Regions from separate parts of the Oceanobacillus sp. HCA-5259 genome, predicted to be linked through region 2. Evidence: riboswitches for the same ligand, from Rfam matches in the RefSeq annotation. Region 2 holds a riboswitch; each other region holds the start of a gene.

Region 1 (7,626 bases), on a different contig from region 2:
TTTATTGAGGATGCTATCTTTATTATACCCATCAGTTCTGATGGGTTTTTTCATTTCCTTAAAAACTCTCCCGAAGTCTCTTAAGCGGTCACTTCAAAGAACAGAGAAGAGGTTATGAAATGGAAGAAAAATTACCAGCGACAATTTCGAGAACAATTCAGACGAAGCTTGTTTTACCTCCGGATACAAACCATATGGGAACAATTTTTGGAGGAACTGTTTTAGCATCAATTGACGAAATAGCGGCGATTGCTGCTATGAAGCATAGCGGGAGTGTGGTCGTCACGGCATCGATCGATACGGTGAATTTTCTCTCAACTGCTAAGGCGGGTGATATATTAAAATTGGAGGCGGTCGTCGTCTCTACGGGCAGAACCTCGATGGAAGTGTATGTGAAAGTGGAATGCCAGCATTTGGATACAGGCGAAATAACAACGACGACTACTGCAATTCTGACGATGGTTGCAATTAATAGTGAAGGAATTCCAACCAAAGTGAGTGGCGTGATTCCGGAAACGGAGGAGGAGAAGCGTCTGTTTCAAAGTGCGCAAATAAGGAAAAGTCGACGGATGCAGATACGGGAGTATTCAGAGGGCAGGTAAGAAAGAATCCTGCCTCTTTCCCATTATACATGAAACTATAAAATAAAAATGCTGTGATAACTTAGGTATCCGGGGCTAGCTACGTCCGGCTCCAGCGCCCAGCAACTATCAAACTTCACACTCCTCCAATCGATAAAGAAGACTTGCCGAGCGGTCTTTGTGAGGCTTAGTCGCCTTTATACCCTTGTGGTGAAAGTCAACATCAACTCACTATCGTTCGTTGTGTTTCCTTTATCTCATTCCGGAGTGCTCCAGTTTGTACGTTGCTACGACGCACAGGATGTGCTAGTGCAGGTGTTGCGACAGGACGTCGCGTTTTTAACCTGCAAGGGCGCTTGCGCCTTTGTTTTCATCATTTAATATTTTCTTTCCTACGCCTTGCAAACTTCACGAAGGTCACATAAGCAACAGAAGCAGCAAGCGCAGCAGTAAACAATGGTAGCCCAAATGAATTGCAGCCTGTAATAACGGTTTCCTGGGAGAGACCAGTACGCATGCTCCAAGCTGAACTAATATTCGGAGTATATATCCATGTTAGAAACATGCCAGACAGTACCTGGAATACGGTGAACATTACAATAAAACTAATGATAAAGACAAGATACTTTTTCATTAAATATCCTCCGATTCATACATTTATATCTTACATACGAGTGGCAAGTAATTAAGTTTCATTTTACTAAAAAATAAAATTCATATCCATCTAAATAACTATCCCCATTTACCAAGTATTGGGGTATAATATTCTTTAGTTTTACAAAAGGGATTTTCCTATACATGTCTACATGAGAGAGGAGTTAGGGGTCACTTTTTCAATTGTTATTTTTAAAGATGTTGCATAAGTAAAAGGGGGAAAAAGAGATGAGAAAAACCATTGCCTTATTGATAATGGCAAGCTTCTTACTGCTTGCCGCTTGTGGGGAAGATAAGGAGCCGTTAACAGAAGGCCAAGTGTTGGAGCAGGCAATTCAAGCGAATGCTGATTTAGAAAGTTATACGACAGAGATGAAGATCGATACAGAGATTATGGATATGATTGTATCGATTGAAGGTACGGCTGACGTCACACATGATCCGGACACACTTTATTTAGACATGACGATGGGGATGACTGGAATTTCTATGGATGTGGAGACATATATCGTTGGTGAAGAAGTGTATATGAACATGTTCGGTGAATGGTTCATTACGGATGAAGAAGAAATGGGACTAGAGAGCTTTGACCAATTAAATGAAGGTGAACTTGAAAAACTAGAGGCGTTTGCTGATCAATTTGAAATGACGGAGGAAGAGGATCAGTATATCCTTGCGTTAACCGGTGAGGGAGAAGAATTTGAGGAATTAATCGAACCATATTTCGATACATCAATGGGAGATTTGACGATGGATATTGACTTGGAAGAAGACCTTTCCGACATTACGATTAACAGTTTTGAGACCGAAATGAAGGTTGATAAAGAGTCAATGTTGATCCAATCACAAACTGTTCAGGCGGAATTTGAAATGGACGGTGAATCTATTCAAGTTACAGCGGAAGCTACGGTGTCGAATGTGAATGAAGTTGAGCCAATTGAAATTCCAGAAGAAGTAAAAGAAAATGCTGTAACGGAAGAGGAATGGGAAGAAGATTTTGCATTTCTCGAGGAAGAAATGTCACTTGAGGAAATTAAGGAAAATGTAGATTATACGATTCCCGATGTTACATTCGTACCGGAGGGCTATGAAATGACGGAATCCTATTATTCCTCGGATGATGAGTCAGAGATGGTCTATCTCATTTATGAGGATGAAGATTGGAACGGCTTCGTATTTAGCATCTATCCTTCACAAGAGGATTATGATGGAATGTTTGAAGGGGAAGAGACGGAGACAATCACTATTAATGGTAATGAAGGTAATCTGGCGGTTGATGATGATGGTTTCATGTGTCTCACTTGGGAACATGAAGATGTGTTTCTTGAATTAATTGGCGAAGAATCTGAAATGCCGAAAGAATTGTTTCTGCAAATAGCAGAGGGGATTGAGTAAGAGCACATTTCGTCTAATAAAAAGCGACAGGGAATATTTTTAGATAATCTCTGTCGTTTTTTTGGTGTGAAAATTTTATTATATTGCGGTAATTCCACCATCCACGATAAACTCAGAACAAGTGGAATAACTGGATTCGTCGGATGCTAAGTAAAGGACAAGATTTGCTACTGTTGAATTTTGTCTCGAGGAGTTAGTTCCATTTTTCTGCTGCTTTATGACTGAGGAGAAAAATAGGAATAAACAAGATTAGAATTACGACTGCACCTAATAAATTGTTGAATGTTAATAAACCAGTATTAGATATATGATAAGAAAGAATAATATAATAAGGAATGATCAGTGATACAGAAGTCCAAAGACCTGGAGTATAGCTGCGTAAGTATAAGGATTGTACGGGATAGGTAAAAATATTTAAAGCAAATAACAGATTTAACCCGAGAAATAGAAGATAGTGCTCAGTTATTGTTGTAATTACAATCAGAATAGCTACTGGGATAGAAAGTAAAAATACAACGAAAGAAAATCTGGCTGCATTCATTGTCTCAAATTTCCTGAGTTCTTCTTCTACAAAAGCAGGGATTCTTTTGCGAATTCTTGGATACGTTTTGTTGAACCATTTTTCAATTGTCATGATTTCTTCTAGGTTGTGGAGCATGAAAATGATGGTGAAAATTAGGACGAATAGATGGATATCCATAACCTTTTAACTCCTTTCTTAGAAATGCTCTTTTTTAAAACCTTTCTATAACAGTATTTTAACATGATTATTCCTATCTTTATACGAGTTTATAATTAATACTTTTCGCATGGCTGGAAGGCAATCGGCGGGTAGGTTATTATCTGAAGGCTGTCTTCCTTTAAAAAGAGTAAAATATTTTCTCCGCTTGAATACATTAAAGAAGGAAAAGATATTTGGAGGTGTACTCATTATGTCATCACCACAAGAATCAAAATCAACAAACTCTTCAAATGAGATAATATCTTTAGAAGAACTTTCCTTTGTTTCAGCCATGTTCTTTGTTATCGGTGCAATGATCTCCTTTTATGTTGCTTATAAAAGACTTAAAGATTCGTCTTTAGGTGGACCGCCGATATTGCAACCCGTGCCATAAAGTGAAACTCATTCAGTGGGGATATCCTTACCTCTCCCACTGAATGTTAGTTGAACAGAATCATGGATTTATTACGGACTGTATATCCCAACCTTCATATATTGGGTTTCCCTCATGTTTCAATCGATGTATCGCAGGACTATCGCATGATATTTTCCAGGAACGGATTAATACAGAGAACTTGACAATCGAAACCGTGGCAGAAAAGATTGCTTTGAAATCTGAAATCCAACTAATCACCGATAAACGGGGGAAATTCAAGAGAAAGCTAGACAGGTTAAAAATACAACTTAGTCATATCCGATGGTTTTAAGAGAATTTATAGGCGCAATCATTGAAACCAAACACTCACTTCCGCCGTAAAACTACAAGTGAGTGTTTTTCATATTAACCTAAACCAATTCCAAAAGGGGAGAGCCACCAAATGACCTTTCTAATCCAACATCAATGGGAAATTTTTATCGCTGCAGAGATACTGTCCTTTATCTCATTAATTCTATTCGGGGTCATCCGCTATTTTTTCAACAAACGGAATTTAAGTCTTATCTTTCTGCTGTCTTTTCTCGGCTTATTTATCGTTGAGGGAGTGCTTGCTCTCCTTATTTACCGGGAAACAGGCGAGATTTCGATGTTTCAAATTGTTATTTTGATTTTTATTTTGTATGCGTGCACTTTTGGCATCAATGATTTCCGGAAGTTGGACCGTTGGATGCGCTTGAAGATTGGTAATTTGCGCGGTATCGACTTACTTACTGAAAGGGATAAAGAAATCATCAGGAGACAAAAAGACCCGAAATATATTGCCAAAATCAATCGATACAGCTCCATTTTCCATTTACTTATATTCGCAGCCGTCCAGATTGTTTTCTGGAGCTATGGAATAAAGGATCTCAATCAGGCGATGAATTACCTGACTGATCTTTCGTGGATTGGTGATGACAATTACTTGGCATCACCTTATGCAAATGAAATGATGTATAACATTTCAATGGTTTGGGGGATTGTTTTTATTATTGATTTCATTTATTCGTGGTCTTACACCATTTTTCCGAGCAAGTCTTAAGCGGGAAGTGGGGTATTTAGGAATCTTAACATCCTGACGTTGATAGCTCCTCTTAGGCGAAATGAGCTGGTCAATAGGGATTGATAACCTTCTATATGTCCGGAATACTGTCATGTTGCTCACGGAATTTGTATTTTCGATATTCTGAATGCATAGTCACCTGAGAAAAAGGATTCATCTCGTTTTCCGACCCAAATTTCATGTCAAAAATAGGGATTTGTCTAGTGCGGTTTCCTGTACTCTGCCATAGGCTGTAGGGAAGGGAAAGAACAGGATAAAATTTTTCTTGAAAAGGAGCATATACATGCATGGATTTGTAAATCATGTACCGATGCATCATTCGCCATTACCATATCCAGAAATGCACCGGGCTCGTCCGCCGGGTCCGTTTGGGCCAGGTGGCGGTATTGATCCGCTTGCAGCTGGATTAATAGGAGCAGGACTAGGATTTTTAGGTGGCAGTTTAATCGCTGGAGGACCAGGTTTTGGCTTTGGACCGGGATACGGTCCTGGGTTCGGTCCAGGGGCCGGATTTGGTTACGGTCCTGGCTTCGGACCCGGCCCGGGATTTTGGCAGTACGGTCCCGGATTCGTGCCATATGGTGGTTTTTAATATAAAAGAAAGGGTTTGGGTGCACGCACGCAAACCCTTTCTTTTATATTAAAAATAAGATAGACTAGTCATAAAGAATAGATATTTTTCCACTAGGGGTGCCAGTCGGCTGAGATAAGACTTTTTCTTAATCCCTTTGAACCTGATCTAGTTCATACTAGCGTAGGAAAGTGGAGTTGGTATACATACTTAAATTGTATTAATAACCACTCCAATTCCCGGGGTGGTTTTTCTTTTTTAAAAACTACCTCGCCCTTAATCTATTTCAATTTACTAAAAAGGAGGAAGTTTACATGAACTATATTGCTAAAATTCGAGAAAAAAGTCCGTTTATCTATAACATCACGAATGAGGTTGCGACAAATTTTGCGGCAAATGGTTTGATTGCGATTGGTGCGTCTCCAGCCATGTCGAATACACCAAAAGAGGCGGAGGAGAATGCGAGTCATGCGGATGCTGTCGTATTGAATCTCGGAACTTTAACCGAGGATCGGGCCGAGGCGATGCTGCTTGCTGGCCTTAAAGCGAATGAAAAAGGAATTCCAGTCATTCTTGATCCCATCGCAGCAGGGGGAACAAAATTCCGTACGAAAGTGATTAATGAATTATTGGAAAAGGTGAAATTCGCTGCTATCCGAGCGAATGCTGGGGAAATTTCTGTACTTGGCGGAGCGCTTGATATTATGAAAAGCCCTGACTCTACGGTTGAATCGATTGATCCGAAAATTGCTCAAACAGTAGCGAAAGAATATGATACGGTTGTTATTGCAACAGGGAAAACAGACGTCATTACAGACGGAACGCGCATGAGTCTTTGTAATAATGGGCATACCATGCTACAAAATATTACGGCAAGCGGGTGCCTGCTTTCGTCTCTCGTTGGGCCTTATTTAAGTGTTGCCGAAGACTTGTATGAGGCGAGTGTGGAAGTGACTGCAGCTTACGGGATAGCTGCGGAACTTGCGATGAAAAAGGCGGAAGGGCCGGGCACGTTCATCCCTGCTTTGCTTGATCAGCTTTATCTGCTGGATCAGGAGACGGTGAATACGTATAAAAAGCTGCAAGAGATTTAGAATGAATACAACAAACGGGAACGTAGCTCTACTTCTAGTCGATTTACAAAATGATTTTTGCCATCCGGAAGGCACCGCAGGTAAACGCGGGAAAGATATTCATGCTTTTTATGAAAAAATGAAACAGATGAAGGATTTGCTAGAAGCAGCACGAGAATGTGAGATTCCAGTGATTCATGTGATCTCGGAACATAGTGCTTGGACGGAATCCCCTTCTGCAAATGAACGATTCGGCCGAAGCAATCAGAAAAGTAATTTATCCTACTGTGAACCTGGAAGCTGGGGAGCGGAAATTCATGAGTATTTCACTCCGCTTCCAGGAGAAAAAGTTGTCGTAAAACATCGGTATAGTGCGTTTGTCCATACAAATCTTGAGCTTTTATTACGCTCAAATGGTATAAGCCATCTTACGATTATTGGAGCTTACACGAATGTGTGTATTGACACGACTGCTCGTGATGCTTCTATGAGAGATTTTTTCGTAACGGTTCCCTCTAATTGTGTCGTCTCGGATAATGAAAAACTACATCACGACGCATTAGAGTTACTCCAAGGAACATTTGCAGAAGTTGTTCACGCAGTTGAAGTAAAAAAACAATGGAAAGGGGAAATATAATTGAAAGAAATTCTATTTATCGAAGCAGGAATGGGAATTGATCTCCACGGCCAGGACATAAATGTAGCTGCCGAACGTGCGATTATGGATGCGATCCATTATAATTCCATGCCAGGAATAAGGAAAATGCTGCCAAGTCAAGACTTGAACAATATGCGGGTGAACGTTAAGCTCGCTGTACCAAAAGACGAGGAAAAGCTTGACCATGAAAAAATTAAAAGTTTGCTTCCTTATGGAACGGTAACGGTAGAAACCGTTGCTGGAGGTATGGCGACAACGAGCGGTATTTTCCTTGAAGATCAACAGGATGAAAATGATTTAATGTATATTGTGAATGCAGTCGTTGAGGTTGGGTATTAATGAAATGACATTTAGTTTAGTTGGTAAAGCAAATGAGTATGATGATGGGTGGGCTTTTAGTAGGCAGTCAATCGTCCGTCAACGCCTCACTGGGTCGGAGAATTGGGACGATTGAAGGTGCACTCATCTCTTTTCTGACTGGTACAGGTTTGCTTG
Region 2 (7,626 bases):
AACTGTCAACCGCATCCATCCAATAACAGAAGAATACCCGCACGGTACGGTCGTGGTGACAATGAAGCAGGAAGCGAAATTATATGAGGAATTAACCGATATGACGGATAAATTCTCTCCAAAGGGGGATACCCTCGATCGGTTGCTTACATGGATTGATAAGAAGAATATTGCTGAAGATGCCCGTTTAAATAAGATGTACCAAGCTTATATCCGCGCCATGATGAAAGGCTATATTGCCAATAAAGAATATATCGGGAAAAAACGGACAATCCCCTTTGATGAATTTGGCGCCTATGTCGCAGATGAGACGATGGCTTGTTTCGTTGAAGCAATCGATGTCTATTATGATAGCCCCATTACAAGACAAGGTATTAGTTTAGTAGACACTCCTGGTGCAGATTCGGTGAATGCCCGGCACACGAATGTAGCATTCAATTATATTAAACATGCGGACGCTATCCTTTATGTAACGTATTATAATCATGCGTTATCACGCGCCGACCGAGATTTTCTTTTACAACTCGGCCGGGTAAAAGAAGCATTTCAATTGGATAAAATGTTTTTCATTGTTAATGCTGCCGATCTTGCGGAAAGTAAAGAGGAATTACAGCTCGTCACGACTTATGTCACAGACGAATTAACAAAACTTGGGATTCGGAATGCCAGATTATTTCCAGTATCTAGTAAACAGTCGCTTAGTGAGAAGGTAAAACAACTTCCATTAAACGGGCAAATGGAAGCATTTGAAAGCCAATTTTATTCCTTTATTCATCATGACTTAGCTTCATTAACAATTGACAGTGCCTTATGGGATATGAGGCGAGCGTATGAAACAATGGAACACTATATTTCCTCTATCACACTTGATGAAGCAGATAAAGAGCAGCAAAAAGAGCGGATAAAACAAGACCAGACACAAGCCGCTACATATGTTCGCACATATGAAACGGATGTCTATATGCAGCAGCTCGAGCAACGGATTGAGAAGCAGCTCTACTATGTTATAGAGCGACTTAGTATTCGTTATCACGATATGTTTAAGGAAATGTTCAATCCAACAACAATTACTGAAAATGGCAGAAAAGCAACTGCCGAGTTGAGGAATGCGCTAGAGAACTTAATCGAATATATTCAATTTGAACTTAATCAAGAACTTCAAGCCGTATCTTTAAGGATGGAACGCCATACATTACGATTGGCAAATGAGGTATACCAGGCAATGCATAAAAGAAATAAGGAGATTAATTCACTATTTGCTTTACCGGACCAGTTTGATTATGAATTATATACACCGGATTATGAGGAGAAAATGCCAGCTATACAAATGAAACTCTTCCAGCCTATTATTGGAAAATATAAAGGAACAAAAGCATTTTTCGTACAAAATGAAAAAGAAACAATGAAAGAAGAACTGTATCAAATGCTTTTACCATCAATTGAAAAGTTTATCCAAGCAAATCAAGAGAGGATGGTTTCAGGTTACAAAGAGCAGTGGCAAGAACTAATCAAGGTGATGAAAGAGTCAACCATCCAACGACTGGAGCAACAAGTTTCTAATTACTTCACGATATTAGCAGCACCAGCAGAACTTCCAAGATTAGGTGAAACACTAGAACAGTTGGAAAAACTCATAATGGAAGAAAAGGTAGGAGTAGATATATAAATGGAAAAGAATAAGATTTTATTAGTAGACGGAATGGCATTGTTATTTAGAGGATTTTTCGCTACTGCCTTCCGAGGAAACTTTATGAAAACAAGTGAAGGAATACCAACAAATGGAATTTATCAATTTTTACGGTATTTCCTTGATGCAGTTGACATGTATGAACCGAGCCACGTAATTTGTTGCTGGGACATGGGGAGCAAAACGTTCCGTAATGAAATTTATCCAGATTATAAAGCAAACCGCGAGGCACCTCCGGAAGAGCTTGTACCACAATTCGACTTAATTAAAGAAGTCGTCGAAGCTTTCAACATCCCAAATGTCGGTCTGGAAAATTATGAAGCAGATGACTGTATTGGTACCCTTGCTCGTCTATTTCAAGCAGATCACGAGATTATTATTCTAACGGGAGATCAGGATATGCTTCAGCTAGTTGATGAGAATATACACGTCTCAATCATGAGAAAAGGACAAGGGAACTATGAATTGTTTACAAGAGAAAACTTCTTTGAGAAAAAAGGGATATATCCACACCAAGTCGTTGATATGAAAGCATTAATGGGAGATAGCGCAGATAATTACCCAGGTGTAAAAGGAATAGGGGAAAAAACGGCGCTTCGATTAATTAAAGAGTATCAATCCATTGAAGGACTTCTAGCTAATACGGATCAATTAACAAAAGGGATCCGTACCAAATTAGAAACCGATCTTGAGATGCTTCACATTTCAAGGGAACTTGCTGAAATTAAATGTGATGTACCCGTCTCTTGTGAGCTGGAAACGGCACAGAAAAGATTTGATCGAACAAAGATTGAACCGAAACTGGAATCGCTCGAATTTAAAAATTTAGACCGGATGCTCGCAATAAGTGCCAAATAGGAGGAAGTCTATGTATTTTCCATCCATAAGAGACAAGTGGATAACTGGCATCGTCTGGATAATTTCGCTACTTGGGATATTATTTCCACTCTTAAAAGGGCAGGTTACAACCATGTTCATTATGTTCGGATTAGCTGCATTTCTGCTCTGGTTCTGGTTCCGGACTGGATATAAAATAGAAGGGGACAAGATAAAAATCTATTATGGCCCGATTCGGCAGACTGTTCATATCCCGGACATTAAATTAATTGCTTTGTCAAAAATGCCGCTTAACTCTCCGGCACTATCCTTAAAACGAATACAAATATCTTGTAGTAAACTTGACGTAGTTGCTATATCGCCGGAAAATAGGGATCAATTCATCTCTATGCTCTTAGATATAAGACCGGAGATTCCGGTTGATGACCGATTGCTTCCAAAAAATAAATAAAAATACAGCCTCGTACAAAAATGTATGAGGCTGTTTTCTATGCTTATTCTTTGATATAAGGTAGATGCCTTGCGTATCGATTGTTAAATCTTTTACGTATTTTATCAACGCCCAGAAGGCACTCTTGTGGTGAATATAAAGCGCTGGAGCAGATTCCATTGTATACACCGTCCATAATTTCCTGTCTGTTATTTGCCATAGCGAACAAAAAATAAGAATATTATAATTTACTTACTGCTTCTTTTATATCTTCTGCTCTCGTTACAGCGGATATGAAAGAAACACCATCAGCTCCAGCTTTTAATACTGAGCTCGCATTTGTTGTATTAATCCCACCGATTCCGACTATCGGAAACTCAGGGAATTCTGCACGCAAGAAACGGATCCAATCCAACCCGACACTAGATTTTGCATCCACTTTCGTTGTAGTAAGGAACACTGGACCAGCACCTATATAATCAATATATTCTAGCGCACTATTATTTAATTCGTCCTGATTTGAAACAGATAATCCAATGATTTTATTAGGAAACATCTCCCGTAATTCTTTCACCGATTGATCATCTTGCCCGACATGTATCCCATCTGCATCTAATTTGTCTACTAATTCTACATCATCATTAACAATAAATGGAATTTGATGTACGCTACAAACTGCCTGCAATTCTTTTCCTAACTTAATTTTACTATCTCCTGAAAGGGAGCCTGGACCTTTTTCCCGAAATTGGAAAATTGTAATTCCAGCTTGTATAGCTTGCTCCAGAACAGCAACGGGATTACCTTTAACATTTTGACTACCCATAATGAAATATTTCCTTAAGCTTAATGGATTAAATGATGACATCGTTACTCCACCTCAGTTGTCGTTAAATTATTTGTATGGATACGCGGTGCCCAATGATTCGTCGGTCCGCTACCAGCTCCTAAGTCCAAAGAATACTTGATCGCGAGCGTTACATAATGTTTTGCCTGTTTAACCGCAATGTTAAGAGGGAGGCCTTGGCTTAGATTAGCAGTTATCGCTGCTGCATACGTACAACCTGTACCATGTGTATTATTTGTATTTATTCGGGGAGCCGAAAAGCTATGGATCCTTGAACCATCATAAAGGAAATCAACCGCATCGCCTTCGCGGTGACCGCCTTTAACTAGTGCAGCTTTCGCGCCAAAATTTTTCACAAGCATTTCGGCAGCCTGCTTCATGTCCTCATCGGTTTCAACTTTTTCACCTATTAGATATTCTGTTTCTGGAATATTTGGAGTTACAATTGTTGTAAGCGGAAGCAAATTCTTCCGCAGATAATTACGGGAATCGCGTTCAATCAATGTGTCACCGCTTGTGGCAACCATGACCGGGTCCATAACATAAGGTGCATCCAAATGCTTTATTTTATTATAAATCAATTTCATCATATCCTGATTGGCAATCATCCCTGTTTTAAATGCATGGATAGGCATATCAGAAATAATCGAGTCTAGTTGCTGTTCGATCATTTCTAGAGAGACGTGGGAAACAGCTTGAACACCTGTCGTGTTTTGGGACACGATGGAGGTGATAACCGACATCCCATAAGTTTTCAATTCCTGAAACGTTTTCAGATCGGCGTGAATTCCAGCACCGCCGCTCGGGTCCGTACCCGCTATCGTTAGAGCACATGCAACATTCTTCATTGAACATTCTCCTTCATCAACTTACTTATTTTAATTTTTTATTAAGCCCTTGGTGGAAACTTTAGATACGACGAGCAGTCCAAGAATTGCTCCAGATATACTGCTTACAAGGAATGGGGGGATGAAAACAAATGCACCGGCCGATGTTCCCATAAATACATAAGCAAATGGCACTGCAAATAATGCACCAATAACCCCACTGCCAATTCCTTCACCTAATGCGGCGAGTGATTGCTTCTTGGTTTTCTTATACAGGAACCCTGCAAGAAAAGCACCGACCATTGCACCTGGGAAAGCTAATAAAGTTCCTAACCCGAGCATATTGCGTAATAGACTGATCATGAAGGCAATAATGACTGCCGGACCAGGTCCCAAGGTGACAGCGGCTATGACATTAATCGCATGCTGTACTGGATAAGCGCGGGCTACACCGGCGGGAAACCAGATTAATTGTGCGCTGATTGTTCCAATTGCGATAAAGACGGCCATCGTCGTGATGAGACGAGTTTTATTCATACTTGACCTCCAATCTTAAGGGGAAAATCAACCAATAAAAAAGCCAAGTCATGATTAGACCTGGCTTCACAAGAAAATAGTTATGAGAACAATCTCACTACTTCCCTACGCTGGCATTAACCAGATCAGGTCGATAAGAGTCGGAAACACACTTTCCTCTCAGCCCAGTTAGGGCACCCCTAGTAGTTTCATATTATTTAGTTCGAATCTAGCATAGCAAAAGTTTTCATAAATGTCACATGTTTTGAAAAAGGTAAGGGTGCAGTGTATCACCCGGATACTTTTGATCTTAAGAAATATCTGCAACAGCACAGGACATGGCGGCAATGTGCGAAAGCTGTTAAATAAAAAGACGGGCAGCTAAACATAAAGGTTTTAGCTGTCCGCTTATTAATCAATCGCCCCAAAGTTGACAATTGTCACATCGATATCAAATTCTATTTTGGCATCTTGATATTTTTCCATCCATTCCTTGTTAGTCGTCTTACTTCCTTTTCTTGAAGTGATATACTTTCTCCCAAGACCCAATGCATCTGAGTTTACTTCTTGAAGTTTCGCGAATAGGTTTTCATATTCTCTTACAAAGTATTTCTCTATATCACGTTCGAATTTCCGAGAAGTATCTTCTGATTTAATGTCCATTGGGATTGAGGTTTCTAATAATTCCAGTTTCATTGTGATATCTGCCTTAAACGCTAACGAATCAGAGTCGACAATTTTTATTTTCCCTTTACCTGTATTAAGCATTAAAGAAAGATAAATCGAATCTTCAATTTCTGACGGTTCTCCTTTATAAGCAATTATCTCGTCCAGATAATTTTCACGAGGGACGCCTACATCAATTGGGGTTCCTCTCAAACGCTGTCTCAATAAATTAGCCATGAATGATTCTTTTACTGATATGCTAGCAACATACTGGTCTGCCCGAAAAGCGGCTGCACCAGTTAGTGTAGGTTTACCATCCACTACGTCTATTACTGGAAGTATCGGATCAATGCCGACTTGTTGCACTAATCGCGTGAAAAACTGTAAGGTAATTCGTGGTAAAGTACCCTTTTCGACCTCTTTACTTATTAAGTCTTGTAAATACTCTGTTCGATTTAATTCTACACTTTGTTGCTCTATTTCAAGAATTTCTCTTGCAGTTTGATTGGTTACGGCTAGCTGCATAATTTCAGAAACAGTTGCATCACGAACTTGTGTATTTAGAAAGGGAAGAATGCCTGATTCAGCTGCTTCTTTTCCATAAAATTCTATACTGATTTTTCCGGGGACTAATGGATAGGGCGATTGTTTTTCAGCTTCTGAACGGGCCTCTTTAATCGTACGGCCCCTTCCAATCAACAAACTTGTCATTTCCGGAGCATGCGGATCAAAAATATAAGGAACGAGTGTCGTTTCAATCATTCTTTTTTCCCCTTCATCTATTAGATCAACTCCACGTGAATTAATGATTGCCAACTTCTCAATTTGCGTCGTTTCCAGACAAGCCTGCAGAAATACAATAAATATGAATAACGGTATTAACTTAGCAGTTCGCATGTATTCACCCTCCTTATTTCTTCCGTATTTTTTTCTTTAAAAGAACGAGTGGCAAAAGAAGGAAGGGATAAATATATACAATCCCATAGGATACCCTGCTAACATTATCAATCAAACGCTGAATGATAAAATGCTCATTAAAAAAAGGGATCAGAATTAGAAGGATACTTGCACTTGTGTAAACACTAATTTCGTTCGAAAGATTATAAATACGTTTCGCTATATAACTTATGCACCACATAAGAAGAATCACTTTTGGCATCGCAACCATCATCCATTCTGCAATGACAACGTAGTCCAACCGCTCGATGATAGGAGAGGTTTGAATTTTAAACAAGTTTAATACAACCCAAATTCTTCTTTCCAATTGAGCTGGACTTAAAAATCCAATCGCTATGTTTGTAGAAAGAAGGACGAGGAAAGTGAAATAGGATAGTCCTAAGAAAACAGGCTTACCAATCTTTTTTTTATTTGCTACAAAGGGATAGATAAAAAACAAGATTTCAAATCCTGTAAATGTATAAGACGCAGCAATTGTGCCTCGTAAAATATCCATTATATCTTTATCCATCACAGGCAGAAAGTTGAGAAAATCCATTTGTCGAATTGGTTGAATTAATAAAACAAATAACCAAGAAGAGAACATAAAGAAGAGAAAGGTGACGCCAACAACTGCTTTTAGACCGCCAAATACCGTATAGATAGCAATAATAAGAAGCATACATCCCAGCACGAATGCATTACTATCCGGTAAAACAAAAACCTTAATAATCTCGATATAGGTTACGAGTGTGGATAAGATATAGAATATAAAATAAAGGATGTATACCGTTCCGAGCACTTTTGAAATAAAACAGCCAAATAGGTCGGCCTGAACGCCGAGGATATCCGTATTTTCATATTGCCTCAATATATATAACAT
Region 3 (7,626 bases), on a different contig from region 2:
AAGTGGGGGTAGATTCATTTTCCACGATGCTTAGCCAGTTTATAAAGGAATTGGAGAAGACAATGTTCAAACTTCGTGAGGCTGGAGCGTTCGTCAGTTGTTTAAGTGCGCAAGATGTAACGGATGAAGGGGCTAAAACACTAGTTGCTGAATATGGCACACTTTCAGCTTCGTTTAATGGCGTGCTGACAACTTTCATGCAGAAACTTGCGGAAATCCCGGACGAGGAATGGCAAGCAACCATTCAGCACGAAGCGTTACAAGAAATAGGGTATGTATTATCAGAATATCGTAATAAAGCACGGGACTTACTTGCTGTGGAACAGGAAGTGCTGATTAATGATCTTGCTGTCGATGGTTATCATGCATGGAATCAAATGTATAATACAATCGTAGGGAATATGACAGTGGAAATTGAAGGGGAAGAAAAGATAGAGTCCTATTCAATTGGTCAGGCCTCCAATCTGTTAACTTCAAGCGACCGAGCAACTAGAAAGAAAGTATTTGATAAGTTAAACGATGCATGGAATAAACAAGCATCCTTATTTGCACAAACATTGAATCATTTATCAGGTTTTAGACTACAAATGTATAAGCACCGCAAATGGGAAAATGTATTAAAAGAACCGCTGAGTATCAATCGGATGAAGCAAGAAACGTTAGATGCGATGTGGACAGCGATAGCTAATAATAAACAACCTTTTGTCGCTTATATAAATAAAAAAGCAGAACTATTGAATATAGATAAATTAAGCTTCTATGATGTCGATGCACCGATTACCGACCATGTTAAAAAATTGAGCTATACAGAAGGCGCCAAATTTATTATGGATCAATTCCGTTCTTTTAGCCCAAAGATGGCGGATTTTGCTGAGCAAGCTTTTGAAAAACGTTGGATTGAAGCGGAAGATCGGCCTGGCAAACGTCCTGGCGGTTTCTGTACAAGTTTTCCTGATAGTAAGGAAACAAGAATTTTTATGACGTATTCCGGAACAGCATCGAATGTTGCCACGTTAGCCCATGAACTTGGTCATGCTTATCATCAGCATGTGATGAATGACGTTCATGGTCTTAATCAACGTTATGCAATGAACGTCGCGGAAACGGCCTCAACTTTTGCGGAAATGATTGTCGCTGATGCAGCAGTTGAACAGGCAGAAACAGCAGAAGAAAAGAAAGCTTTACTTGAAGATAAAGTTAATCGAAGTGTTGCTTTCTTTATGAATATTCATGCCCGGTTTATCTTTGAATTAAATTTTTATAAAGAAAGAGAAAAAGGTTTTGTCTCACCGGCAAGATTGAATGAATTGATGGTGGAAGCACAGAAAGAGGCTTATCAAGATGCACTCGATGAATATGATCCTTATTTCTGGGCGTCGAAACTTCATTTCCATATAACAGGGACACCATTCTATAATTTCCCTTATACATTTGGTTATTTGTTCAGTCTTGGTATTTATGCCCGCGCAAAAGAGCTGGGAGAGAGCTTTGAAGACGACTATATTGCATTACTGGAAGATACGGGACGGATGTCGGTAGAAGAGCTTGCGATGAAACATTTACAAGTCGATCTTACAAAACCGGACTTCTGGGAAGCTGCAATCGAGCTTTGCATCAAGGACGTCGAAGCGTTTCTTAAACTGTAAATTTGTTTTATAAGTGTACATTAGCTATAATAGGGTTAACGAAAAAAGCATAGAAAAAGCCAACAGGGGGAGCTAATAGCTGAGAGTGGGCAACGAGGATTGCTCAGACCCTTTGAACCTGTTAGTTAGTACTAGCGTAGGGATGATGGTTTTTTGATGGATAAAAAGCAATGTGAGCGGATTCCCCATCAGGAACCTTCCCTTGGCATTGCTTTTTTTGTATTTAAAAAAGTTGTTCAAAATAGCTTATAAAAAGCTTATAAAAAGGGGAGTTATAACGAATGAAGTCTAATAAACTACTATTTTTAATTGAAGTATCAATCTTCACTGCTTTGGCGTTGCTTTTAGATATCTTGCCAATATCGTTTAAAATCTGGGCGCAAGGTGGTTCGGTCTCCTTTGCAATGATTCCGGTGTTTATAGTAGCGTTCCGTTGGGGATTAAAAGGTGGATTAGTATCCGGTTTCCTCTGGGGGATGTTACAGATTGCAACGGGGAACGCATATATTCTGACGCCACTTCAGGGGTTCATTGATTATACACTTGCCTTTACGGTGATCGGTTTTGCCGGTCTGTTCGCAAGACAAGTTCAAGAAGCGGTACGGGACGGGCGGACAAAAGTGTACCTAACGTATATAACGGCGGGTGTACTGCTTGGTTCTGTGTTGCGTTTCCTTGCACATACCGTTGCTGGGGCAGTATTTTTCGGTTCAGCAGCGATTGAGGGACAATCAGTTTGGGTGTATTCGATTATCTATAATTCATCGTACATGTTCCCGTCATTTGTATTGTCAGCAGTGATTGTATTTTTCCTATTCCACAAACAACCGCGCGCATTGCTCAACCTAGCATCAAGCTAAACCGCAATCTATCCGCTCACATTGCAACTGTAAAAATAATGATCTCTCCCAAATTAAGGAGAGATTTTTTTAGTTTAACTGTTTCAAAGTGAATACGTAGATCTCTCCGGCGCAGGAGTCTCAAGGTTTAGGCTGCGAATCTTCAGAGAAGAATTTTCAGCACAACATTATAAAAAAGAATCAATTCGTTCTGGTTGATAATTCGCCCAAAGTCGCTGATAATAGAAGATAATTATCTGAATAGATATAAAAGTGCATACGAAAGGGGAAGTGGAAATGAAGGCATTTGTTGTGGAATATGGAGAATTAAAACTAAAAAGTATGCCCGAACCAAAGCCGGGAAATAATGAAATTGTTGTTAAGCTAAAAACAGCGGGTCTGAACAGGAGAGATCTCTATATACCGAACCGGAGAGGTAACGATAAAGAAGCTTTAATCCTCGGTTCGGATGGAGCGGGGATCGTCGAATCAGTTGGAGCAGATGTTACTCGTTTTAAAGTGGGGGATGAAGTCATCATCAATCCATCACTTAACTGGCACGAAAATAGTGATGCACCACCAAAAGGATTTGACATCCTCGGAATGCCTGATCACGGAACTTTTGCCGAAAAAATTGTGATCAATGAAGAACAAGTAGAAATGAAGCCAGATTACTTAACATGGGAAGAAGCCGGTGTGCTCGCTCTTGCTGCATTGACAGGTTACCGTGCATTAGTGACTAAGGGGAATATTAAAGCAGGAGAGACCGTATTTATTCCTGGAGCAAGTAGTGGGGTGAACACGTATATCATCCAATTTGCAAAAAGCATCGGTGCACGCGTGATTGTTTCTTCAAGAAGTGATGAAAAGTTGAAGCAGGCCCAGGAGATCGGAGCGGATCTTGCCATTTCAACGGAAAGTGATTGGGAAAAGGAATTGGAGAACGAGCAGATTGATCTTGTGATTGACAGTGTAGGTGCAGCAACGTTTAATCGTTCGTTGGACGTATTGAAGCAAGGCGGAAAAATTGTTATTTACGGAGCTACAGCTGGGGATGAAATCGACCTTAACTTACGTGCCTTTTTCTATGGTCAGTATCAATTGTTCGGCTCCACGATGGGAAGTCGTGAAGAGTTGCAACAGGTATTAGCCCATATGGAAAAGCATGAAATAAGACCGATTATGGATAAAACCTTTGAACTGGATGATGCCCAAGAAGCGTTCAATCATCTGGAAGTGAACAGCCAGTTTGGTAAAATTGCTTTATTAATCGAATAGAAATAGGACCGGTAAATTTCCCGGTCCTATTATTTTTATCGGAACTGAAAACCACGGTCTGTAACGAAATTAAGTGGACATCCCCTTTTTCGCCGTCAATTTTGGCTAGGAATATGCCTCCATCTACAATCCGAAAGAATGTTACATTTGCTTTCTAATCCGCTTGAAAAAAGGAGTAAAAGGCAGCAAGCGCTAGCGGTGCGAATATGGTTGTTAATGTTCTTTTGATAACATAAGTGAAAGATCTGTCTGTTACAAAACACTAGGCTTTCGGCTTAAAGAGAATGGCACCGAGAACTCCAAAAATAATTGCTGCTGAAATACCGGCACTCGTCACTTCAAACATCCCTGTAACAACGCCAATCAGCCCGTGTTTCTCAGCTTCAGCCATGGCTCCATGGACTAAAGAGTTCCCAAAACTTGTAATCGGTACAGTCGCACCTGCCCCAGCGAAATCAATTAACGGTTCATATAAACCGAGTCCGTCAAGAATAGCACCTAAAACTACGAGAGTTGTTAATGTGTGAGCAGGACTGAGCTTGAATACATCAAACATAATTTGTCCAATAACACAAATAAGACCACCAATAACAAATGCCCAGAAAAATATCATGAACAAGTCACTCCATTTCAATTGAGACTGCATGTGCAATAGCGGGAATCGAATCCTTTTGCTGAACGCTTAATGGGGAGTGCAAAGAGCCGGTAGCTACGAGTAACATCCGTTTAAACTCTCCTTGCATCATCCGTTTCAGAAAATGCCCGTACATGACAATTGCTGAACAGGCTGTGCCGCTTGCACCTGCTTGAACAGGTTGATCGGGACCGTAAATCGTCATACCACAGTCCACGTATTGCTTATCTTCTAGTTGAATGCCTTGTTGCTTTAATAAATCAAAAGAAGTATTTCTTCCAATTTTACCGAGATCTCCAGTTATAATCAGGTCGTAATAAGTTTCATCTACGTTTCTTTCCTTAAAATGCGTTTGAATCGTTTCCACTGCAGCAGGGGCCATTGCCCCTCCCATATTGAAAGGATCCGTTATTCCCATGTCAACGACTTTCCCAATTGTTGCAGAGGTCACAGTTGGACCATTCCCTTGCTTACTGAGAACGGCACAACCCGCTCCGGTAACTGTCCATTGCGAAGTCGGGGGTTTTTGACTGCCATAATCATTCGGATAGCGGAACTGTTTTTCCGCTGCGGCATGGTGACTAGATGAGCCACTTACAATAAAGTCGGCAAATCCGCCATCAAGTAAAGCAGCGGATAATGCGAGCCCTTCTGTAGAGGTAGCACAAGCGCTGAATAAGCCGAGGTAAGGCATCGCCAATGCCTTGGCACTAAATGTTGTAGGAGTAATTTGATTGATTAAATCTCCACTTATAAAGAAATTTACCTGCTCTTTTTCGATTGGGCTTTTCTTTAAGGCAATTTTAACTGCTTCTTCCATTAAACGCTGCTGTGCTTTCTCAAAAGACTTCTCTTCAAGCCAGCCATCATCAAATAAATGGTCGAAATCACTGCGGAGAGGGCCATCTGCTTCAAATGGTCCTCCCGTTATACCGGTAGCGAGAATGACCGGTCGATTTTTAAATTCCCATGTCTGCTTTCCAAGTAACATATTATAAGCCCCCCAATTGCAGGAAAATCGTTTTGATTAATGCAATAATAAATGCGGCAAATACACCGTATACAATGACGGGACCAGCAAGTTTAAACATATTTGTCCCTACCCCGATAATAAAACCTTCTGTACGGTGCTCCATCGCTGCAGAAATAACTGCATTACCGAACCCCGTAACGGGAACTGCAGAACCGGCACCAGCGAATTGACCTAGGCGATCATAGAGGCCAAAACCTGTCAGAATCATCGTGATGAAAATGAGCGTTGCAGTCGTTGGATTGCCTGCTGTTTGTTCGGTAAAGTCGAAATAATAAATATAAAAGGTAGTGATTATTTGTCCGATTAAACAAATAAGGCCACCGATAAGGAAGGCTTTTACACAGTTAAGTAAAATTGGTCGCTTCGTCTCTCGTTTTTCCTCAAAGGATTGATATTGTTTAGCCTTCTTTTGCTCATTTTTTTGCTCTGTCATGTAAAACACCTCATTCCTTACGTCTGTTCTTTAGAAAGCTTGCGGATTCTTTCTAACTCTTTATTTAATTCAGCTTTGGATAAATCCCCACTATTTAACCGTTGTTCCAGTTTCTTTAATTCGAGAAAGATTTTCTGATCTGTTGATAGTTCAACTTCATGTTTATTGAATGTAGTTTCAACCGTGTTTTTCAGATCCTTCTTCAAGTCTTTTAATTGCAAACGGTCATGATGTTTTGGATTGACGGCAACCATAATCACTTTGTCATTATTGATTGCAATCACTTCGTTGACATCATGCTCTTGTTCAATAAGTTCTTTTGCATGGTTACTTGTTTCTTGTTTAAAATTGGTCGAAGTGCGCAGGATGGAGGAGTTTGTTTCACTTGCTGATTGTCCAGTGTCATTCGTTGCGCAAGCGCTCAATATAAGGAAGAGAAGAAAGGGAACTGCAAATACATTAGGTTTCATTGGAATCACACCTTTCTACAAGGTCTTATGTTCTTGAACTTACAGTTTTTAGCATTGGGAAATCGCTCGGAAATATACTTGGAATTTACTTCCTATTATTTAGGAGAAGCTGGGGAAGAAGAAAAAAACATCAGGCAAGGTTAACCTGATGTTTAATGTCTATTCATATTTTTGCTTTGTACGTATGCTGCGACATCCATACGGGTAGGTACGTTATATTTTCGGAGCATTTGCTTCGACCAGTTATCATCTTTAAGATTTGAATCACGCTGCTGGTAATAATCTGACAGGATTCGATCATAATCTTCTATATGCGTATGTTTTGCTTGATCATATGTATTTTTATGGAATACTGCTTCGAATGGCAGGCGAGGCTTAATGTCGGGCTCATGATTTGGATGGCCAACAGCTAGACCGAATAGCGGGATAACATATGCCGGGAGCTTCAGAAGCTCGTCAACCCGGTTGATATCGTTCCGTAAGCTTCCAAGAAAGCATGCGCCAAACCCGAGAGATTCCGCAGCGATAACCATATTTTGCGTCACTAACGCACCATCTACAGTCGCGACGATGAATTGTTCCGTACTTTCCAGATTCTGCTTAACATTTCCTTGTACCCCGTTCGAATCCAGATTAGCAATCCGGCTTAAATCGGCACAGATAACAAATAAGTAGCCATTCTTCTCTACGTAGGGTTGCCCAGAGACTTTTCTTAATTCTTTTTTTATGCTTTCATCTGTTACGCCAATAATGGAATAGGCCATAACATTACTTGAAGTCGAGGCCCGTTGCCCAGCTTCTACGATTGTTTTTACTTCATCCTTCGTCAATTTCTCTGGTGTGAATTTTCGAATAGAGCGGTGATTGTGGAGTAATTTAATTGTTTCGTTCATTGGTTGCTCTCCTTTATATTAAAATTATTCGATTGTTAGATTATAAGTTGTTGTGATAGCAGGTTGTTCTTCTAATGCGTTCCAAGCGTCCCAAGCCTCTTCGCTCGGTTCGGTCAAAACGGGAAAATCAATTGCAAGCGATGAATTATCTATCCACTCGAATGATAGGATCGGCCATGAAAAACCGAGGCTGCCTGTTTTTTCATTGTCCCTTACCATTGAGACAGTCGTCCAATCTTGAAGATCGAATATAACAATATGACCAGGAGTCAAATGTCCATTTCCCGGGCGGGTAAAGTGAAAAGCCACTTTTGTTGCATCTGGAGAGAACGTGTGACTTTCATATGTTGCCATATCTGCCACTAGAAATGCAGGCTTATGTTGATCTGGATGTAAGAGA
Region 4 (7,626 bases), on a different contig from region 2:
AGAAATAATCAAGTGATGGTATTTATAGAGCTTCTTAGAACTAGAACTGCTTGCCAAATATATTTAAGTACCCAAGGTAATACGAAAAAGCAAGGATGATAAAAAATGCGCCTACTATAAGAAAGAAAAACATCCAGTCTTTAGGAGAGACGTTCATTTCATGATAGTAGGTGCGGTCTGTATCACCTGTAAAACCTTTTGATTCCATCGCGATGGCAACTCGTTCAGCTTTTCGGATTCCATTTGCCAGCAGTGGAATAGAATATCTCCTGAATTGCTGCCATTTACCTTTTATCCCTTTCGTTCTGCCAAAGCCACGAATCCGGTGAGCTTGCCTTAAAATCTGCAGTTCGTCCCGAAACATAGGTAAGAAGCGATAGCCAGCCAGAATACCGTATGTGATTTTAGGGGAAACCTTGCATTGCTGCATTAAACTTAGCATGAATTTGGTCGAGTTTGTCGTTAAAGCAAATAGGATCGACAAGCATACAAAACAAAGAGATCGTAAGGCGAGACTAATCCCTGTTATAATACTTCCCCTTGTAATTTCGCTTCCGAAAAGGGTAAATAAAACTTCGCCATAGGAAAAGGTTTGATTTGTATACAGAATGGTCATCCAGGCAAAGCTGAGCGCCACAAGCAGAAATGGGCTAAAAATCTTGAGCCATTTAATGAAGGGGATATCGCTCATCGTGAATGTCACAATAAGGATAAATAAAAAATAAACGAGTGGAGTAAACACATCAAACGTAAAACTGAGCAAAATGCCAGGAATGAAGATGGCAAGTGCTTTGATTGTTGGATTAATGAACGAGATCAAGGCTTTCACCTTCTTTATGAAGTACTCGAGTCCGGTAAGGCGGACGTAATCGCGCTTTTTCCAATAGATCAGCTTGCCTCCAAAGACTTTCCGGCTCGCCATTGTAATGAATATGCTGCTGATATAATACAATCGTCCGATCAACTGTATCCACGATATCCATATCATGCGTGACGAAGACGATTGCCGTTCCATTTTGTCTCAAGCTATCAATCATGTACATCAGTTCTCTCGTAGTCTCTGCATCTTGACCAAATGTCGGTTCATCAAAAAATAAAATATCTGGTGTTTCATCCAGCATCGTTGCTACACTTAAGCGGCGCTTTTCTCCACCACTTAAGGAAAAAGGATTACTGTATTTATTTTTTTCTAAATGGAACTGCTTTAAAAGTGTGGTTGCAGCGGTATTTAATTCAGCTGTTGACCATCCATTCAATTTCATTCCAAATGTTAATTCATCGTATACGGTGTCCGTGATGAATTGATGCTCCGGGTTTTGAAAGACATATCCCATTCTTTTTCGCAGCTCTTTTTCCTCCCATTGCTCCACCGGTTTATCGTAAAAGTTTATAGTTCCTTTTTGAGGGGTTAATAACCCAGTCATTAATTGCAGTAAGGTAGATTTTCCAGCTCCATTCTCCCCAACAATGGCGACGAATTCTCCCCGATGAATTTTTAAGTTTATTTCTTGTAAAATGGGTTGTTTCTTATGATGGAAGCTCATCTGCTCTATCGTTATTAGGACATCTCTCTTGATAGAGGGAGGGGATTTCACAGGAATCGGGTAAGGATCGGCAGCGTTAGAAAACTGCTTTGGTAAAAATATTCCTTCTTTTTTTAATAAAGAATGATGATTTGCAAAGATGGATGCTGCATTGCCGTCTGCGATGATTGTACCCTGTTTTCCTAAAACAAGCATACGATCGGTAATATCCAGCCAGTCCTCGATTTGATGTTCAATGATAAACACAGCTAGCTTTTGTTTTTCTTGAATTTGTTTAATTAATTGGATAAATTCTATTCGAGAAACCGGGTCTAAATTTGCTGTAGGTTCATCTAAGATCAATAGTTCCGGTTCCAATAAAAGAACAGCTGCTAGAGCAAGTTTCTGCTTTTGTCCTCCAGATAACTCGTAGATTTTTCGATTTTGAAAACCATTCATTCCAACGGCAGACAACACCTCCGAAATGCGCTCAGGCATTTCGGAAGGGGCAATTTTTCTGTTTTCCAATGTAAAAGCAAGTTCATCCTCTACGGTAATCATGCAAAATTGACTTTCCGGATCTTGAAAGACAATCCCGATCTTCTGATTGAGCTCTCCTTTTTGATAGTCTTGTATATTTTTCCCCCGGTGAAAGATGTCGCCGGAAGAAATGCCTTCTACTGTATCGGGATATAACCCATTTAGGCATAGAGCTAGACTGCTTTTCCCTGAACCGCTTGCTCCAATAAGGAGGGTCGTCTCATGATCTCTTAAGGAAAAGTGCAGTTCATTGAGTAATGGTTTATCCGAATTTTCATAGCCGAATGAGAAATTGTCCACATAAAGTAATGGATTAGGCTGCGTCTTTTTCACGTTTTTTCTGTATCTCCTTTCCTAAGGCATAGCCGCGAAGGACCCCAGTTTTTGCTAATTTGTCACTCAACCATTTCCCTAGGACACCCGCGAGAAGGGCACCACTGATGATGCGAACAGCTAACATCGCTATAAGTAATGCAGGGGCTAACGCGATATTTCCGGATGAAAATAAATTCCAAGTGAAACTGAAAACGGCTGCAAAGACACCGGAAAGAATTAAAATGCGTAAACGATAATCCTTCCATTTTGTTATTGCGAAGGCAAACTCTGCTCCTAAGCCTTGAATTGCAGCTGCTAGAATAAGTCCGGGTCCCGCGGCAGTTCCCAATAATACTTCGGTAACTCCTGCGATAAGTTCAGCTGTAAAGGCAACCCCCGGCTTCCGAATGATATAAGCTGCAACGATGGAAACAATGAACCAAATGCCAAAAATAATTTCATACCCAAACGGTGCGAGACCAAATGGAGCAAGAATATTACGAATACCTTGACCAACAAGAAAGAATGCTAAGTAAATGATCCCGAAGACGACACCTAATATCGACATGAGAACAATTTCTTTTAATTTCCAATGCTTTGTCATTTCACTTCTCCCTAGGTTTATTTTGTAGGACTGTTGGCGGAAAGGCTAAATGTCATGGTGACATGAGAGACTTTTTCTTGGACGAGTTCAAAGGATTCATGTAATGCATTGAAGATATCATGAACGTCTCCGTCTAATCTTGTTGCATAATGTGTAGAAGTAACCGTGACATTACGATGCTTTGATAGATTGATTTGTTCATAGATTTTATCCATGTAATCTTCATGCCCCATTGGATAAAGGGAAAATTTACAACCGGCGATTTGGAGGATCGATTTCGTTTTTTCTTCGTTCAATGGTATGTCTGTTTCATCCATATACGCGTCAGCTTCCGTGTCACCAGGACAGCCGATGGAGAACGTACCATTCATAGCAACATGCTCCCCAGTATTCGCTGCATGTAGGAAGATTGCTTTTGCAACATCGAAAACATGGATCATTTTTCCGCGGATACACGTACTGACATCATCTGTTTCCTTCCAAACCTTGGAGGTATCAACCTCACTTAATGTTGATAGAATAATATCAACAAAATTATCACTCATCGGGTGCAGACTAAATTGACAACCTACAATTCGACTAGTTCCACAATTGTTACGCATTCCAATCTCCTCCTATTGATAATAAAAAAACTGCATTCCTAAGGGGAATGCAGTTTACACATTAATTTTAACAACATAATATTCGTAAACTGCACTTCCCCACGCTAGTATTATCTAGATCGGGTAGTAAGGGTCGGATTAATCCTCTCAGCCACATGACGCAGCTCCCCTAGTGCTTATGTTTTGATATGCAGTTATTCTAATTCCAGATTGTATACATGTTTCGGTATTTTGTAAAGTATTTAATCAATTTTAATATCCGGTTTCTTCCAAAATATAGTGATAAGGAGACAGACGACAATAACGATCGAGCTGAAAACAAACGGATAATTGATATCTATATCAAATAAAACCCCACCAACTACTGGACCAAATACATTAGCAAGGGACGTGAAGAATGAGTTCATGCCGCCAACAAAACCTTGCTCATTCCCGGCGATTTTTGATAAATAGTTGGTAACAGCTGGACGAATCAGGTCAAACCCAATAAATACCGTGAAGGTTACCGCCATTACTTGCCAATAAGAATTAGCGAGTGTCATGGCAAAGACCAGCATAGCAGAAATGGCGAGCGACCAGCGAATAATATTGATTTCTCCGATCAACTTTGTTAACCAATCGAACAATACAACCTGGAAAATCGCTCCGATAATCGCACCACCTGTAATGGCAATCGCAATGTCAGAAGGAGTGAATCCGTGCTTATGATCAGTATAAAGGCTGAAGAAAGAATCAAACGCGGCAAGACCGAATGTTGATATTAAAATAACAATAAAAGCGATGAAAAACATCGGCATAAACACTTTCCTCAAGCCACTTTTGCCGAGTTCTTCGGTCATATCAGCCATATCGTCTGTTTTCGACTTCGGCTCTTTTAAGGATAAAATCGAAACGAAAGCAACAATTAAACCACACGCCGCAGCAGAGAAGAATGGTACACGCGTACCAATCCCTGCTAAGAAGCCACCAATTCCCGGTCCGATAATAAATCCGGTACTAATCATCGCTGACATATAGCCGAGTGCTTTAGGCCGCGTTTTCAGCGTCGTAATATCTGCGATAAATGCGGTAACAGCAGGCATGATGAATGCGGCACTTATTCCTCCGAGAATTCGTGAGGCGAACAATACTTCAATTGTTTTACCAAGACCAAATAAAAACTCGGAAAAACTGAAGATAAAAAGACCAATGACAATCATGCGTTTACGCCCATATTTATCAACTGCTTTTCCAGCCAAGGGCGAGAAAATCAATTGAGCTAAAGCGAATGCAGCCGTTAAATAACCGACAACAGTACCACTGATGCCGAGTTCATTCATAATAGTTGGCAGAACCGGTATAACAAGTCCAATTCCTAAAAATACAAAGAATATATTTGTAAGCAGAAGCGTCAATGTCCAATCTTTCTTTTTCATAGCTTTTTCTCCTAGGTGATATGATATTCTGTACTAAACATAGAAATTTTACTCTGATTCGATGAGAGATGCAAGCATATATTACTATTTATTATAACTTAATTTTCGCAACCTGAAACAATTTAAGCAAGCTAGCAATTGTAGTAATTATCTCTCGTTTTATTCTCCCATTTTGCGCATTATGTATGCTTGATAGGATGGCTGAACTGCTTTGACTTTTACAAATGCGACAGTTGCTTGCGTTAATATCTTAATAAAGTGAAACTTCATTCAGCGGGGGGGGGGGTCCTTCTCCTCCACTGAATGTTAGTTGAACAGAATCAGGGATTTACGGACTGTATATCGCCCGCCTTAACATTTTGGTTTTCCCTCATGTTTAGAGATGGGTATATTACAGACTGTTAATACGTGATAAAAAGGATGTTGGATGAATGATTTATATCTATATTGGACTTGTCGGAGCACTCGGTGCGATGCTGCGGTATAGTATAGGAATTCTAATTATGACAGAACATGTTTTTCCCTATGCGACGTTATTGGTTAATTTGATAGGGAGCTTTTTACTTGCGTGGCTGACTTACGGACTGTTTAAAAGGATTCATCTGGATGAAAAGCTGAAAACAGCGATAACAACGGGTTTTGTCGGCTCGTTCACTACATTCTCCGCTGTCAGTGTGGAAACGGTTGAGTTGTTCCAAAATCAGTCGATGTTACTTGGGTGCGTCTATGTTTTTGTGAGTTTGGTTGGAGGGCTTGGTATGTGTGAAGTTGGTTTTCGGGTTAGTAGGGGAGTTGGAGAGAAATGAACTGGATGTATTTATTAATCGTTGGTGTCGGTGGGTTTTTTGGCGCGATTATGCGTTATTCGATTTCGGGGAAGATGAACGATCCGGAAAAAGCCGTACCAATGGGTACACTTCTCGTCAATCTGACAGGTGCATTCTTGCTCGGATTGCTTATAGGTGCAGGGGTAGATGAATTATTACTTCTCTTATTGGGGACAGGTTTTCTTGGTGCCTTTACGACATTTTCAACGTTGAAACTTGAGATGGGAGTGTTGTGGAGGAAGGGGAATAAGCGGGAGTTTTTCCTTTACACTGGGCTGACGTATGTTTTGGGGATTGCTTTGGCGTTTCTAGGAGTTGTTTGTGGGAGTTATTTTTAGGAGGATTGCATTATAAAACAAGGATGGTATTCTATCATCTATTTACCATAAAAAGGAGGAACTTGCAATGCAACTAATTCAGTAACCAATACTTCAAAAAGAGGCGATGGCCGGTGTTACTGCTCCATCTTCAGGCGTTGCATTATTTAAAATAAAGGTTCCGCCAATTGAGACGGAACCTTATTAAACGGTTAGTGACCTGCAACATCCCGCTTCGCAAAGAAGATCCAGGTAATTGCTGCGAAAATAATATAGTAGACAACTAGTACGGTAACGGAAAAGCCGAGTGTCATTCCTTCCATCATCGGTGTGTTCCCGTTAAAGTACTGGGACAGGTTTGTATTTGCAAATAGAATGTATTTCGCCCAGTCCCGTTCTATGAAGAAGAACACAATCTGGTTTCCAGCTAGCATAAGAAAAATTGCGAGTCCAATTGCTAGCGCGCTGTTTCTGAAAATGGAAGAGATCATAAAGGCGAATGTCGCCATCATGAGCAAGTTCACAAGACTGAAGCCGTAATCGGTTATAATCTCCCCAATAACTGGAACATATTCCACTCCATCGCCTTTTTCAAGAACGATATGAGGATTCATCCCGTCAAAGCCGATGAAAATTCCTCCGATAATCCATGAGAAGAGGAGCACGAATAAAAACGTTATAAATGAAAATATTAGTACGGCGCTATATTTTGATATTAAGATTTTCGTCCGTGAAATTGGTCGGATGAGCAGCAACTTAATCGTTCCCCAGCGGAATTCGTTAGCAAGAATACCGGCAGCAACGATGATGGTAAAGAGACTGACAAGGGAAAGCAGCATCTCATTTTCCATTACAAATTGCCACGCACCGTAACTTTCAGGCATAATATCATGTTCTAAATAATAATTATTGATTTCAATGAACGTTGAATTAAAGGACTCCATATCGGGAAATTCTTCCGTATCTTTCATGTATTCGGCATTCTCTGTTTCCAGCGTCTCTCTCCACGTATCTTCTTCATATGTCATAAAGTCCCCATAAGTTTTTGCCAACAGGCCGACCCCAATAATGATTAATGCCAGTATGACATACATTGCCCAAGTCGATTTCAAACGGTAGATTTTAATCACTTCATTTTGTATGAGATTTAGAAAATTAGTCAATGATATTCTCTCCAATCAGATCAAAGAATTTATCTTCGAGAGTTGATTTGGTGACTTGCACTTCATAAATGAGAATATTTTCTTTCACCAAATCGGAAATGAGTAGCGGGATATTCTCCTTCTCGGTTTGGAACGTGATTTTACCGTTTGTTTGGGCAGCAGGTGTTTTACGATTGACGACTTCAAGGGCTTTTTCAAGTGGTGTTGCTTCCATTTCCACTTGCAGCAGTTGTTGTTCGCCTGCTGGTGTATTTTCTTTCACAGCTTGAATCGCCACAAGCTCGCCATTTTTAATAATGCCGATCCGGTCGCACATTAAC

Evidence for each region. Region 2 has a riboswitch for thiamine pyrophosphate ahead of thiW (energy coupling factor transporter S component ThiW). Riboswitches for the same ligand answer to the same signal wherever they lie in the genome.
Region 1: it holds a riboswitch for thiamine pyrophosphate, as region 2 does, so the genes downstream of both, thiM (hydroxyethylthiazole kinase) here and thiW (energy coupling factor transporter S component ThiW) in region 2, are expected to answer to the same signal.
Region 3: it holds a riboswitch for thiamine pyrophosphate, as region 2 does, so the genes downstream of both, thiT (energy-coupled thiamine transporter ThiT) here and thiW (energy coupling factor transporter S component ThiW) in region 2, are expected to answer to the same signal.
Region 4: it holds a riboswitch for thiamine pyrophosphate, as region 2 does, so the genes downstream of both, WKU33_RS03045 (YkoF family thiamine/hydroxymethylpyrimidine-binding protein) here and thiW (energy coupling factor transporter S component ThiW) in region 2, are expected to answer to the same signal.

What each region holds. Positions count from the first base shown of each region.
Region 1 covers NZ_JBBKBV010000001.1:81,747-89,372, forward strand. The annotation lists gene WKU33_RS00370 (acyl-CoA thioesterase) at 120-602, shown strand; gene WKU33_RS00375 (hypothetical protein) at 955-1,215, opposite strand; gene WKU33_RS00380 (DUF4367 domain-containing protein) at 1,464-2,630, shown strand; partial or broken gene WKU33_RS00385 (SDR family oxidoreductase) at 2,709-2,801, opposite strand; gene WKU33_RS00390 (HXXEE domain-containing protein) at 2,824-3,330, opposite strand; gene WKU33_RS00395 (hypothetical protein) at 3,440-3,745, shown strand; gene WKU33_RS00400 (hypothetical protein) at 4,170-4,808, shown strand; gene WKU33_RS00405 (hypothetical protein) at 5,113-5,421, shown strand; TPP riboswitch at 5,506-5,607, shown strand; gene thiM (hydroxyethylthiazole kinase) at 5,715-6,494, shown strand; gene WKU33_RS00415 (cysteine hydrolase family protein) at 6,496-7,110, shown strand; gene WKU33_RS00420 (Lin0512 family protein) at 7,111-7,470, shown strand; gene WKU33_RS00425 (DMT family transporter) at 7,503-7,626, shown strand, end outside.
Region 2 covers NZ_JBBKBV010000005.1:4,760-12,385, forward strand. The annotation lists gene WKU33_RS04350 (dynamin family protein) at 1-1,666, shown strand, start outside; gene WKU33_RS04355 (5'-3' exonuclease) at 1,667-2,545, shown strand; gene WKU33_RS04360 (PH domain-containing protein) at 2,556-2,975, shown strand; gene thiE (thiamine phosphate synthase) at 3,196-3,819, opposite strand; gene thiD (bifunctional hydroxymethylpyrimidine kinase/phosphomethylpyrimidine kinase) at 3,822-4,646, opposite strand; gene thiW (energy coupling factor transporter S component ThiW) at 4,677-5,162, opposite strand; TPP riboswitch at 5,248-5,353, opposite strand; gene WKU33_RS04380 (Ger(x)C family spore germination protein) at 5,553-6,704, opposite strand; gene WKU33_RS04385 (GerAB/ArcD/ProY family transporter) at 6,718-7,626, opposite strand, start outside.
Region 3 covers NZ_JBBKBV010000004.1:47,703-55,328, forward strand. The annotation lists gene WKU33_RS03675 (M3 family oligoendopeptidase) at 1-1,646, shown strand, start outside; TPP riboswitch at 1,702-1,806, shown strand; gene thiT (energy-coupled thiamine transporter ThiT) at 1,928-2,506, shown strand; gene WKU33_RS03685 (zinc-binding dehydrogenase) at 2,783-3,763, shown strand; gene spoVAE (stage V sporulation protein AE) at 4,026-4,376, opposite strand; gene spoVAD (stage V sporulation protein AD) at 4,384-5,388, opposite strand; gene spoVAC (stage V sporulation protein AC) at 5,390-5,863, opposite strand; gene WKU33_RS03705 (YhcN/YlaJ family sporulation lipoprotein) at 5,881-6,333, opposite strand; gene nfsA (oxygen-insensitive NADPH nitroreductase) at 6,486-7,226, opposite strand; gene WKU33_RS03715 (hypothetical protein) at 7,251-7,626, opposite strand, start outside.
Region 4 covers NZ_JBBKBV010000003.1:116,856-124,481, reverse strand. The annotation lists gene WKU33_RS03060 (energy-coupling factor transporter transmembrane component T family protein) at 41-829, opposite strand; gene WKU33_RS03055 (ABC transporter ATP-binding protein) at 804-2,396, opposite strand; gene WKU33_RS03050 (ECF transporter S component) at 2,377-2,982, opposite strand; gene WKU33_RS03045 (YkoF family thiamine/hydroxymethylpyrimidine-binding protein) at 3,000-3,584, opposite strand; TPP riboswitch at 3,664-3,765, opposite strand; gene norA (multidrug efflux MFS transporter NorA) at 3,827-4,999, opposite strand; gene crcB (fluoride efflux transporter CrcB) at 5,431-5,805, shown strand; gene WKU33_RS03030 (CrcB family protein) at 5,811-6,164, shown strand; gene WKU33_RS03025 (ABC transporter permease) at 6,356-7,306, opposite strand; gene WKU33_RS03020 (ABC transporter ATP-binding protein) at 7,299-7,626, opposite strand, start outside.